DNA from 3 places in the Alteromonas alvinellae genome. Region 3 is predicted to be linked to each of the others. Evidence: predicted binding sites of a transcription regulator. Region 3 holds the regulator's gene; each other region holds the start of a gene.
The links. The regulator MetJ, encoded in region 3, represses methionine synthesis genes. The targets are predictions, from matches to a motif close to TAGACGTCTAGACGTCTA.
Positions count from the first base shown of each region.

Region 1: a site for MetJ is predicted at 2,005-2,022, ahead of thrA (bifunctional aspartate kinase/homoserine dehydrogenase I). Genes of this name have one in related genera too.
Region 2: a site for MetJ is predicted at 3,139-3,156, ahead of metK (methionine adenosyltransferase). Genes of this name have one in related genera too.

Region 1 is NZ_CACSIH010000182.1:15,356-19,830, forward strand. It holds gene ACX5KA_RS13230 (S-(hydroxymethyl)glutathione dehydrogenase/class III alcohol dehydrogenase) at 1-835, opposite strand, end outside; gene ACX5KA_RS13235 (LysR substrate-binding domain-containing protein) at 1,025-1,903, shown strand; gene thrA (bifunctional aspartate kinase/homoserine dehydrogenase I) at 2,197-4,475, shown strand, end outside.
Region 2 is NZ_CACSIH010000203.1:86,852-91,326, reverse strand. It holds gene epd (erythrose-4-phosphate dehydrogenase) at 1-789, opposite strand, end outside; gene tkt (transketolase) at 808-2,799, opposite strand; gene metK (methionine adenosyltransferase) at 3,227-4,372, shown strand.
Region 3 is NZ_CACSIH010000171.1:11,628-16,102, reverse strand. It holds gene rpmE (50S ribosomal protein L31) at 128-340, shown strand; gene ACX5KA_RS12730 (hypothetical protein) at 546-863, opposite strand; gene ACX5KA_RS12725 (malic enzyme-like NAD(P)-binding protein) at 1,544-2,779, shown strand; gene metJ (met regulon transcriptional regulator MetJ) at 2,943-3,275, opposite strand; gene metF (methylenetetrahydrofolate reductase) at 3,436-4,323, shown strand.

The DNA of each region.
Region 1 (4,475 bases), on a different contig from region 3:
CAATACACTCAAACGAGTAGTCAACGCCACCGTCTGTCATTTCAACAATTACTTCCTGAATAGGCTTGTCGAAATTCTTCGGATTAACCACGTCGGTCGCACCAAGCTGTTTGGCCAAGTCGAACTTACTTTCGTTGATATCAATACCAATAATGCGACCGGCGCCAGCCATGCGTGCACCGATAATAGCGGATAAACCAATACCGCCTAAGCCAAAGATAGCAACCGTGTCGCCCTCTTGTACTTTCGCGGTTTTAAGTACTGCGCCCATACCGGTGGTTACGCCACAGCCAAGCAAGCATACTTCTTCTAACGGGGCAGTTTTGTTAACTTTCGCTAGCGAAATTTCTGGCAAAACCGTGTACTCAGAAAATGTTGAGCAGCCCATGTAATGATAAATTGGCTCACCATCTTTTGAGAAGCGGCTTGTGCCGTCTGGCATTAGGCCTTTACCTTGGGTTGCACGTACCGCTTGGCAAAGATTGGTTTTGCCCGATGTGCAAAACTTACACTCGCCACATTCTGCGGTGTAAAGTGGAATAACGTGATCGCCAACTTCTACGCTGGTCACGCCTTCACCCACCATTTCAACAATACCGCCACCTTCGTGACCTAAAATTGAAGGGAATACGCCTTCTGGATCTTCACCTGATAATGTAAATGCGTCAGTGTGGCACACACCAGTTGCAACAATGCGTACAAGCACTTCGCCCTTTTTAGGAAGCTCTACATCAACTTCTTCCATCTTTAACGGCTCACCTGGGCCCCAAGCCACCGCAGCTTTTGATTTAATGTGGGTTTGACCTTCCTGCAATGAATCTTTGAATGACGCCATGTAATGACTCCTTAATCATAAATAAATGATGATGTTTTATAGGCCAAAGTATAGGAGACGGATTACTATTGATAAATACAGTTTTAGTAAATCACTTTTTCATATTTGTAATAATTGATTTGGACAAATAGAATGTACTTAAATAAACCAGCGCTGTGTTGAACAACGCTAGACCAACGAGTGGCGATTATGAAATATCTAGAAGGTATAGCCGAGTTTTGTGCTGTAGCTGACGTTGGCAATTTTACCGGGGCTGCAAATAAGCTCGATACATCAGTTGCGCAGATAAGCCGTAAAGTCGCATCACTTGAAAAGCTGCTAGGCGTTAAATTGTTACAGCGTACAACGCGCAGCGTATCGCTTACTGAAGCGGGTACGCAGTATTTTCAGCAGGCAATGCCTGCGTTAAAGGCGCTCGAAGATGCCCAGCTAGCGGTGAGCGCACTACAAGCATCGCCGCAAGGTCTCATTAAACTTACCGCTCCCGTAGCGTTTGGCGAAGCCTTCATCGCGCCTTTGCTCAATACCTTTATGCAAAAGTATGCTGGCATTAGCGTGCAATGCACGTTCTCAAACGAAAAGCTCGATATTGTCGAGCAAGGCCTCGACCTTGCCATACGCATTGGCAAACTAGAAGACTCGACGCTGGTTGCCAAAAAGCTGGCTACACGTCATTTGTTTGTATGCGGAAGTAGGGATTATTTTTCTCAACACTCGATGCCAAAATCTCTACAAGAGCTAAAGGAACATACTTTGTTGGTAGGCTCCCAACCCAACTGGAGGTTCGTTGTAAATAAAGAAGTGCAAACGTTGCCAGTGCAAGGACGTGTGCGATACAACAGTGGCAACGCACTCTGTAGCGCTGCTTTGGCAGGATTGGGGCTTACCCAGCTACCTGGGTTTTATGTGCGTGAAGCATTGGCACGCGGCGAATTGATAGAGGTATTACCAGAATATAAAGACAAGCAAGAAGCTATTTGGGCAGTATTTCCTTCCAATAGAAATGTTGCACCAAAGATTCGTTTACTGGTTGATTTCCTTGCCCAAAATATCATGGATGATCGCTAGGAAAATAAACAAAGTAAGCCTTGTGTGCCTTAATAAGCAATATTCCGTGTAGAGTGTTGCACTTTTTGCAACACAGTGTAGTGAAAACTGCGGTTGACATATAGACGTCTATACGGCAAATTGCTCGTATGAAAAAGATTCTACTTACTCGCACCACCATTATGTTAATTACCACCTTAAAAAGGGCGGTCGCTGACTAGTGCAAGTAAGCAAAAGACAACGAAAGCCCGCCTAACACAGAGCGGGCTTTTTTTTACACACGTTTTAGCATGCGTAACCTTAAGGAGCAGCATATGAAAGTCTTAAAGTTTGGGGGTTCTTCTCTAGCCGATGCACCGCGATACATGCGCGTTATGGAGATTAGCACGGCGACCCACCAAACCGACGGTGCTGCGGTTGTACTCTCTGCCCCAAAGGGGGTAACGAACGCGCTTTCACTGCTATGTGAACAAGCAGCCGCGGGTGAAGATTTCCAGCCGTTATTCAATAAGTTGAACGACACGGTTACCGGCATCGCCAACAACCTAAACGAAGAACTCGACGGGTTTGCACATGCAAGCGTGGTAGAATTCATTAATGGTCACCTTTCAGTATTAAAACAGCACCTTGAAGGTATCAAGCTGCTTGGTGTTGCACCTGATAATGTTGCTGCCGGTATTCTAAGTATTGGTGAGTACATCTCGGTGACGCTTTTTAGCGCTATGCTATCGGCTAAAGGTATCGCTAATCGCGTTATCGACCCGGTTAAGTATGTGCTTGCCGAGGGCGATTACCTAGACAGCATTGCCGATGTATCGCTTAGTAAAGCACGCTTTACTGATGTGCCTACTGACGGCAGTGAATTTCTTGTCATGCCGGGGTTTGTTGCTGCTAACGAAGCGGGCGAGAAAGTCACGCTTGGGCGTAACGGCTCAGACTATTCAGCGGCCATTTTAGCGGCGTGTATAGACGCAAACTGCTGTGAAATTTGGACAGACGTAGACGGTGTTTATAACGCTGACCCGAATCAAGTTGAAGGGGCAGTGCTATTAGACAAGCTTACCTATCAAGAAGCGATGGAGTTGTCTTATTTCGGTGCCAAGGTACTTCATCCGAAAACTATCGGTCCTATTGCCCAACACCACATCCCTTGTTTGATCAGAAACACGCTAAACCCAGCTGCGCCAGGTACGCTAATCAGCAATGAAAAAAGCGAGGTGTGGACGTCAGTTAAAGGTATTTCACAGCTTGATAACGTCACCATGTTTAACGTCGCAGGTCCTGGCCTTAAAGGCATGGTAGGTATGGCAAGTCGTGTGTTTGAGGTGATGTCGAACGCCAATATTTCAATAAGCCTTATTACCCAGTCTTCTTCAGAATACTCAATCAGTTTCTGTATCCAAAGCAAAGACGCCAGCCGAGCGTTAACGCTTCTTGAAGATGCGTTCGCGCTAGAGCTTCAAAATCAATTGCTAGACCCAATTGAAGTGCGTCATGACCTAGCCATTGTCACTTTGGTGGGTGACGGTATGCGTCAAACTAAAGGGTTGGCAGCGCGTTTCTTCAACTCGCTTGCCCAAGCGCGGGTGAACAACGTTGCTATTGCTCAGGGCTCTTCAGAGCGCTCTATTTCAACGGTAATTGAGAGCAAGCGTGCTAAGAAAGCGGTAAAGGTTATTCACCAGAATTTTTTCTCTGACCGCCATACCATTGACGTATTCCTAGTAGGGTGTGGCAATGTGGGAACCGAACTGCTAGGCCAAATTGAAAAACAACAGCCTGCGTTGTTAAAACGCAATGTTCAGCTGCGTGTTTATGGCATTGCGAACAGTCGTAAACTGCTGTTAAACAGCCAAGGTATTGATTTAAGCGGTGACTGGAAATCGGCACTTGAATCGGCAAGCGAAGGATTAAGCGTAGAGCGCCTGCATCAGTTCGCTAACGACAATAGTCTGGTAAACCCAGTGATTGTTGACTGTACTAGTCACGAAGCGATTGCACAGCAATATGTAGATATGATGGAAAGCGGTTTTCACGTGGTAACGCCAAACAAAAAGGCGAATACCAGTGAGATGTCTTACTATCGCAAGCTTCGCAAGACCGCGCAATCGACAAATCGTCAGTACCTTTACGAAACCACTGTCGGCGCAGGGCTACCGGTTATTGATAACTTGCAAAAGCTATTCAGCGCCGGCGACACCTTACACCGCTTTGAAGGAATTCTATCGGGCAGTTTGTCTTATGTATTTGGCAAACTTGAAGAGGGCATGAGCCTGTCGCAAGCGACACAAACAGCCAAAGACAACGGTTTCACAGAGCCTGATCCGCGCGATGACTTAAGCGGCATGGACGTAGCGCGCAAGCTGCTTATCATGGCTCGTGAAGCTGATTTAGCGTTAGAACTATCTGATATTGAAATTGAGTCTGTATTGCCAAAAGGCTTTGCCGAAGATTGTTCAATTGACGAGTTTATGCAGCAGCTGCCAGAGTTAGATGCGTCGTTTGGTGAAAAGGTTGAATCGGCTAAAGCTGAAGGTAAAGTGCTTCGTTATATCGGCAGCATTGAAGACGGAAAATGCAAAGTAAGCATTCA
Region 2 (4,475 bases), on a different contig from region 3:
AAGGGCTTGGTTCACTTGCTCAATCGTTACCTTAGATTGAAGCGTTACACTCAAATCCATGGCAGTAACATTGATAGTTGGCACTCGAACCGCAATGGCTTCGAATTTTCCCGCAAACTTAGGCAGAATGCGCTCTATACCGGCAGCAAGTCGGGTATCAACGGGAATAATCGACTGACTTGCAGCACGGGTTCTGCGCAAATCTTCGTGATAGGCGTCGATAACTTGCTGGTCGTGCATAGACGCGTGAATGGTTGTGATCGTACCACTTTCAACACCGAACGCAGCGTCTAGCGCTTGGATAACAGGAACAATGCAGTTTGTGGTGCAAGAGCCGTTGGAGACTAATTTTTGTTCACTGGTCAACGTGTCTTCGTTGGTTCCGAAAATGACCGTATTGTCTAAATCTGGTGACCCGGGTGACGAGAAAAGCACTTTGCCAGCGCCTGCATCTAAATGTGCTTGCCCCGATGCTCTGTCATCAAACTTGCCCGTACACTCAAGCACAATATCAACGCCTAAGTCTTTCCAGGGTAGGTCTTTAATATCGTTTACCGCAAGCAGCGTAATATCGTCACCTGCGACATTAAGCGTGTTATTTTCTAAGGCCACATCAAAACGGAACCGCCCGTGGGCGGTGTCGTATTTAAGTAAATGTGCTATGCCTTCGGGTTTAGCAATGTCGTTAATGGCCACCACGTTAAATTCGTTGTTGCGCCCACTTTCATACAGCGCGCGCAACACGTTACGACCAATACGACCAAACCCATTTATGGCAATATTTACCATAGGCTTATCTATTACCTCTTACAGAGACAGTGCAGCCTCTACTACAGCGTCAGTGGTAATGTTGAAGTGCTTGAACAGGTCGCCCGCAGGTGCAGATTCACCAAAGGTGTCCATGCCTACGATAGCACCATTAAAGCCAACGTACTTGTACCAGCTATCTTTAGACAAGGCTTCAACCGCCACGCGTTTAACTACGCTAGAAGGTAGTACACTTTCACGGTAGTCAGCAGACTGACGGTCAAATACGTCAGTTGATGGCATAGACACCACGCGAACGGCTTTGCCTTGCTCGGTCAGTTTCGCTGCTGCTTCAACGGCTAGCTGAACCTCAGAACCGGTACCAATAAGAATAAGCTCTGGCGTACCTTCACAGTCTTTAAGTACGTAACCGCCTTTAGCGATATCTGCAACTTGTTGAGCCGTTCTTTCTTGCTGTGCTAAGCCTTGGCGTGTGAAGATTAGTGTTGTTGGGCCGTCAGTGCGCTCAATAGCAGACTTCCACGACACAGCAGACTCAACCTGATCACAAGGACGCCAGTTATCAAGATTAGGCGTTGCACGTAGCGCAACCACCTGCTCTACTGGCTGGTGTGTTGGGCCGTCTTCACCTAGACCAATTGAATCGTGGGTGTAAACGAAAATTGCAGGCTGCTTCATTAGCGCTGCCATACGTACCGCATTGCGTGCATATTCCATGAACATTAGGAAGGTTGCACCGTATGCCTTAAAGCCACCGTGAAGGGCAATACCATTCATCATGGCAGACATACCAAACTCACGTACACCGTAATAAATGTAGTTACCTGACGCATCGTTCGCTTCAACGCCTTTGCTGCCTTCCCAAATAGTAAGGTTAGAACCAGCAAGGTCAGCAGAGCCGCCTAATAGCTCAGGAAGTAGTGGACCAAATGCGTTTAGTGCATTTTGCGACGCTTTACGTGAAGCAATATTTTGTGGGTTAGCTTGAAGCTCAGCAATAATTGCATCTGCTTTTTCGCTGAAATCTGCTGGCAACTCGCCATTTACGCGGCGTTTGAACTCTGCCGCAAGCTCTGGGTAAGCGGCTTCGTATGCCGCGAAAGCGTCATCCCACGCGCTCTCCGCGTTTGAACCTTTCTCTTTAGCATCCCAACCCGCGTAAATATCGTCTGGAATTTCGAACGCGCCATGGCTCCAGCCAAGCTTTTCGCGAGTGGCTACAATTTCATCTTCACCTAGTGGTGCACCGTGACAAGACTCGGTACCTTCTTTATTAGGCGAGCCGAAGCCAATAGTGGTTTTACAACAAATAAGCGTAGGCTGCGCGGTGTTCGCTTGCGCCTTTTCAATAGCGGCTTTTACTTGCTCTGCATCGTGACCGTCAACGCCATCGATCACTTCCCAACCGTAGCTCTTAAAGCGTGCTGGTGTATCGTCAGTGAACCAGCCTTCTACTTCGCCATCAATTGAAATGCCGTTGTCATCCCAAAACGCGATAAGCTTACCAAGGCCTAGTGTGCCGGCTAGTGAACATGTCTCGTGTGAGATACCTTCCATCAAGCAGCCATCGCCTAAGAATGCGTAGGTGTGGTGGTCAACAATATTGTGACCATCTTTGTTGAATTGTGCCGCTAGCACTTTCTCGGCAAGCGCCATACCCACAGCATTACTGATACCTTGGCCTAGTGGGCCAGTGGTCGTTTCAACACCTGGCGCATAACCGTACTCAGGATGGCCTGGCGTTTTTGAATGCAATTGGCGGAAGTTCTTTAATTCTTCTATTGGCAGTTCGTAGCCCGAAAGGTGAAGAAGAGAGTACAACAGCATCGAGCCGTGACCATTTGAAAGCACAAAGCGATCGCGGTTAGCCCAAGATGGGTTTGCAGGGTTGTGTGATAAGAAATCACCCCATAGTACCTGTGCGATATCAGCCATCCCCATTGGGGCACCTGGGTGACCAGATTTAGCTTGTTGAACGGCATCCATGCTTAATGCACGGATTGCATTGGCGAGTTCACGACGAGAGGGCATGTTGTCTCCTGATTTATTTTGTATCTTTTGTTTCGTATCTTAGCGGGCTAGGCAAGCTAGACGAGCGTAGAGGTAAGGCGTTCGCTCTACTTCTTTATACGAATGAATGTGGCGTTATTCTTACCTATGCCACCTTACAGTTCAATGGGTTTTGATTGCCAATAGTGAAAGTCTTAGTAAAAAATGGTCTATACCTTATCCATCACGTATTCCCAATACATCAAAAACGGTTATATCTAACGTCTGGTTTTACTAGTACATCATTCGCTTTACCAATTTCGTCCTGGATAACCCCATTAGTGATCGGGTTGTGTCAACTATTCGTAACGAAGAGACTTTTAGACGTCTAGAAGTAAAGACTGGTATTTATAACTTGTTTTAGTACAATATACGACTATTTTGATAATTTAACGCTTACGGAGCATTTATGGCCACGCATTTATTCACATCCGAGTCAGTGTCTGAAGGACATCCGGACAAAATTGCTGATCAGATCTCAGATGCGGTTCTTGACGCTATTTTAGAACAAGATCCTCGCGCTCGGGTGGCCTGCGAAACGTATGTAAAAACCGGTATGGTTTTAGTGGGTGGTGAAGTAACTACCTCTGCATGGGTAGATATTGAAGAGCTTACCCGAAAAACAGTTAAAGAAATTGGCTACACGCACTCAGATATGGGCTTCGACGCTGATTCATGTGCGGTATTAAATGCTATTGGCAAACAGTCACCGGACATCAATCAAGGTGTTGATCGCGCAAGCCTTGAAGAACAAGGTGCGGGTGACCAAGGTCTAATGTTTGGCTACGCTAGCGACGAAACTGACGTACTAATGCCTGCGCCAATCACGTACTCTCACCGCCTTGTTCAAAAACAAGCCGAAGTGCGTAAATCTGGTAAGCTAGACTGGTTACGCCCAGATGCTAAAAGCCAAATTACTTTCAAATATGAAAACGACAAGCCTGTTGGCATCGACGCGGTTGTGCTTTCAACCCAGCACTGTGATTCAGTAAGCACTGAAACAGTTCGCGAAGCGGTAATGGAAGAAATTATTAAGCCAGTGCTGCCTAGTGAATGGATTGATGGAAATACACGCTTTCACATTAACCCAACGGGACGGTTTGTTATCGGTGGTCCAATGGGCGACTGTGGCTTAACAGGTCGTAAAATCATTGTTGATACTTACGGTGGTATGGCCCGTCACGGTGGTGGCGCGTTCTCTGGTAAAGATCCATCAAAAGTAGACCGCAGTGCAGCATACGCGGGTCGTTACGTTGCTAAGAATATTGTTGCAGCAGGTCTTGCTAAGCGCTGTGAAATTCAAGTGTCTTACGCCATTGGTGTAGCAGAGCCAACGTCTATCAGCATCGATACCTTCGGTACAGGTGTGGTAGATGAGAAAACGTTAGTGGCACTGGTCCGTGAACATTTCGACCTACGCCCGTATGGACTTATTCAAATGCTAGACCTTGAGCGCCCTATTTACCGCCCAACGGCTGCGTACGGTCACTTTGGTCGTGACGAATTCCCATGGGAAGCAACAGATAAAGCAGAAGCGTTAAAAGCATCGATTTAATTCGATAACCAAATAACGCTTTTAAATGCGCCGCTCAGTTTTTGTAACGCTTTACACAGAAGTGTTTGTATAAACTAGCGGCGTTTTTTATTTGGCTAGCAAA
Region 3 (4,475 bases):
TCCTTTATTATGCGCCGCTCTTTTGCGATAGGCTGTTCTTTGAACGACTTATCATTTGAACTAAGTAACGTATGGTGTGCGACTTCGGGTTGTATAGCGATACGGCCTTATTATGTGAGGTAACCCAATGAAACAAGATATCCACCCAAAATACGAAGAAATCACAGCAACTTGCTCATGTGGTAACGTAATGAACATTCGTTCTACGCTTGGTAAAGACATCAACCTAGACGTATGTTCTTCATGTCACCCATTCTACACTGGTAAGCAACGTAACGTTGACACCGGTGGTCGTGTTGATCGCTTCAAGAAGCGTTTCGGTGCATTGGGCAAAAAGTAAGCCTGATATCGAGTTCGAAAAAAGCGCCTTTATGGCGCTTTTTTATTGCCTAAAATTCACGCTTCACACAAACAAGGTGTGCCAAACAGCACTTTACGGCCGATATTCTTCATGAAGCCAGTACCTAGCCAATGTATCTAGCTCTGTAACTCACCTTTCTGTATAACTTTTTAGCTAGCCTTGCAGCATTTAGCGTAACCTGAAGTCAGTGAAGGTTTTTAACCGTAGATAAATGCCTATCCCAATTGCCGCCACTCACTTTTTTACATTGTTCTTCGCTATCAAAATAAATTCCAACAGGTGCTGACTTAATTGACGCCAAAGCAATATTCACTTGGCTTATGAAGTCTATATCCCAACCATTAGTTAACGCCCGCTGCTTTTCCGATTCTGTGTTAAATACAGCAATCACTTGCGGCGCTCTCCAATGCCCTACGTGAGTTAGCCAAACAAATCCATTATTGGTAGATTTTACGCTTTCGCACACATCGGTTAGCACGGTTATTAGTTTTCTTTCTGTCATATCCTCGCCTTCAGCGCGAATTTTGAGTGGGCTTTCACAGGATTTTATCAGAAATATTGGGTGGAGAATTAACGAGGTATCTCCCTGCGTTCTTTTTTCCTGATTTGGGTTTCTGTCCTATTCATTTATGAGAACGTAGAGCCTTTCGATAGCTTTGTTTTCATCCTCCACACAATAGACCTACGGAATGTTATAACAAGTCAAAATAAATAGCATGAATGGCAATTATAGCCCCATTTTACTGGTCTAATTAGTATGCCTAACCTACATTGGTATATGAGAATTCTGATCAGATATGTACACAGTGATTGGCTGTGTTAGAGTTGCGATCGGCACTTTGATAGTGAGCATTAATTCTGTGAATAATGCATGACTTTCAAGACTTGTGGCGCTTTTGGGTACATAAACCTGAGGCTTGTATCCATTAAGGTATGTGAACAAAATCAGTAAAGGTGAACGCCTAATCTGCTTTTTCCACATGCCACCTTAGGGCCTATTGATGATTGCTGTACAACAAAGATCAACAAGCTCTAGTGCTAACAACTATTTATAATCACTTTTGTCATTACTTGGTTGTAACGCGCTTACGTTTATCTACCTATAACTATAACGACAATAAAATAGCTACAGAGCGTGAACGAAAACACCGATGAACCCTACATCTAAGGATACCTTTTTACATGTCAGATTTTAGACAACGCGCACTCGATTATCACGCCAAACCCACACCTGGAAAAATCCGCGTAGATTTATCTAAGCCAGCCGATAGCGTGGATGACCTTGCTCTTGCCTATAGCCCAGGCGTTGCCGAACCGGTCAGAGAAATAGCCGAAGATGCAGATAACGCCTATAAGTACACGGGTAAAGGAAATCTAGTTGCCGTTATCAGTAACGGAACCGCGATTTTAGGATTGGGTAACCTAGGTCCACTGGCATCGAAACCTGTTATGGAAGGAAAAGCCCTTCTGTTTAAACGCTTTGCTGGCCTGGATGCCATTGACATTGAAGTGAAGCATCGTACGACCGAAGAGTTCATTAATACGGTAGCGAATATCGCCGACACGTTTGGCGGCATTAACCTAGAAGACATTAAAGCGCCTGAATGCTTTGAGATTGAACAAGAGCTAATTAAGCGCTGTAAAATTCCTGTATTTCATGATGATCAGCACGGTACCGCTATTGTAACTGCAGCGGGCATGCTTAATGCGCTGGAAATTCAGGGTAAAAGCATAGAGAGCGCTAAAATTGTGTGTATGGGTGCCGGTGCAGCAGCAGTCGCTTGCATGGAACTGCTTATTAAGTGTGGTGCCCAGCGCGAGCGTATTTATATGCTAGACAGAAAAGGCGTTATCCATACTCGTCGCGAAGACTTAACTGAGCACAAAAAGCTATTTGCTAACAATACTGACAAGCGTACGCTTGAAGACGTAATGGAAGGTGCGGATATTTTTGTTGGTGTGTCTGGACCGGATGTTCTACCTCCTGAAACACTGGCCTTGATGGCTGAAAACCCAATTGTATTTGCATGTTCTAACCCAGACCCTGAGATAAAGCCTGAACTTGCTCACGAAGTACGTAAAGATCTTATTATGGCTACCGGACGTTCGGACTACCCTAACCAAGTTAATAACGTACTGTGTTTCCCGTTTATTTTCCGTGGAGCACTAGATGTTCGTGCAACGGCCATAAACGATGAAATGAAAGTAGCGGCAGTAGAAGCCCTTCGTGCTATCACGAAGGAACCTGTACCAGAAGAAGTACTAGCTGCCAGTAAGAGTACTAGTCTGACATTTGGCAAAGAGTACATTATTCCTAAACCTATGGACCCGCGTTTATGCGAGCGTATCGCCACTGCGGTATCTAAGGCGGCTATTGAGTCTGGCGTTGCACGCGTACCTGAAAGCCCAGAAGAGTAAGGTTCTGGCGCATAAGGCAAAAACATGGAGAGGCTAGTGCTCAACCTTTATTTGCTAAAAAATGCGCGTAGAGAATACAAGTATATAAAAAACGGCGCTGTGTTGTAGGTTATCAACTAGCAATAACTTACAACAAAGCGCCGTTTCTCTTTAATACTAAATATCAGTCGTCTTCCGACACATCGTTTTCGAAGCTAGGGTCAATGCCCATGTCTTCCATAATACGCCTAGCTTCAGCCGGCACGCGATTAGGATTGTCTTTGCGCAGGTCATCATCGTTAGGCAAAGGTTGCCCGGTAAATGCGTGTAAAAACGCTTCGCACAGCAATTCCGAATTAGTGGCGTGACGCAAATTATTAATTTGGCGGCGGGTACGCTCATCAGTAAGTGCTTTAAGCACATTAATAGGTATAGAGACAGTGACTTTCTTTACCTGCTCGCTCTTTTTCCCGTGCTCTGCGTAGGGGTGAATATATTTACCGTTCCATTCTGCCATTGTACTAACTCGGTCTACTCTTTTTATATTATGAAGAGAAATTCTAAACAAGTTCACGAAAAGGTCAATTGAGCAGTGTAAACCTCTTGACGTCTAGACATATATTCTTTAATTTAGACGTCTAAACGTCTATAAGCATACATTTTTGAGAGAAAAAGCCATGGTTTCTTACGCACAAGGTATCGATGCATTAAACCAGTCCCTATCGGAACTGCGTGATATTGATGTATCTTTTGAATTTTTTCCGCCTAAAACGGAAGCCATGGAACAGACCCTGTGGAAGTCGGTTGAACGCCTAGCGCCACTAAAGCCAAGCTACATGTCGGTAACCTACGGCGCGAATAGCGGTGAACGTGACAGAACCCACGACGTAGTTAAGCGTATTCAACAGCAAACCGGTGTAGCGGCGGTTCCTCACTTGACCTGTGTTGATGCTAGCCGCGATGAGCTTAAACAAATCGCAAAAGACTACTGGGATTCAGGCATTCGCCGTATTGTTGCGCTTCGTGGCGATTTACCGCCAGGGGTAGAGAAAACAGAGATGTACGCCTCTGATCTTGTTGCCTTACTAAAAGACGTTGCCGATTTTGATATTTCTGTTGCCGCCTATCCGGAGAAGCACCCTGAAGCGCCAAATGCACAGTTTGATTTGCTAAACCTAAAGCGAAAGGCAGAAGCAGGCGCTACAGAAGCGATTACCCAATTCTTCTTCGATACCAGTGTTTACCTTCGATTTAGAGACCGTGCAGCCGCAGCGGGTGTCGACTTAGATATAGTTCCGGGTATTTTGCCGGTAACTAACTATCAAACATTAGTGAAATTTGCAGGGTTCACAAACGTGCATGTGCCGGGCTGGTTGCACAAAATGTTCGACGGCCTTGATGCCGACGACCAAGCCACCCGTAACCTGATAGGTGCTAACATTGCCATGGATCAAGTAAAGGTATTAGCTAAAGAAGGGGTAAAACACTTCCATTTCTATACTTTGAACCGTAGTGAATTAAGCTACGCCATCTGCCACATGCTCGGCGTGCGCTCAGGCGCTTAATACATACGACAATCAGGACCTTGCTTGCGTTTTTTAACGAAGCACTACACAAAAGGCGCAGTCAATGCGCCTTTGTTGTATAAAGCCTGCATTAAACTTTGCCACCAAGGCCGCCCGCAGTTACCATCTGATATACATGTAATGAACTATCG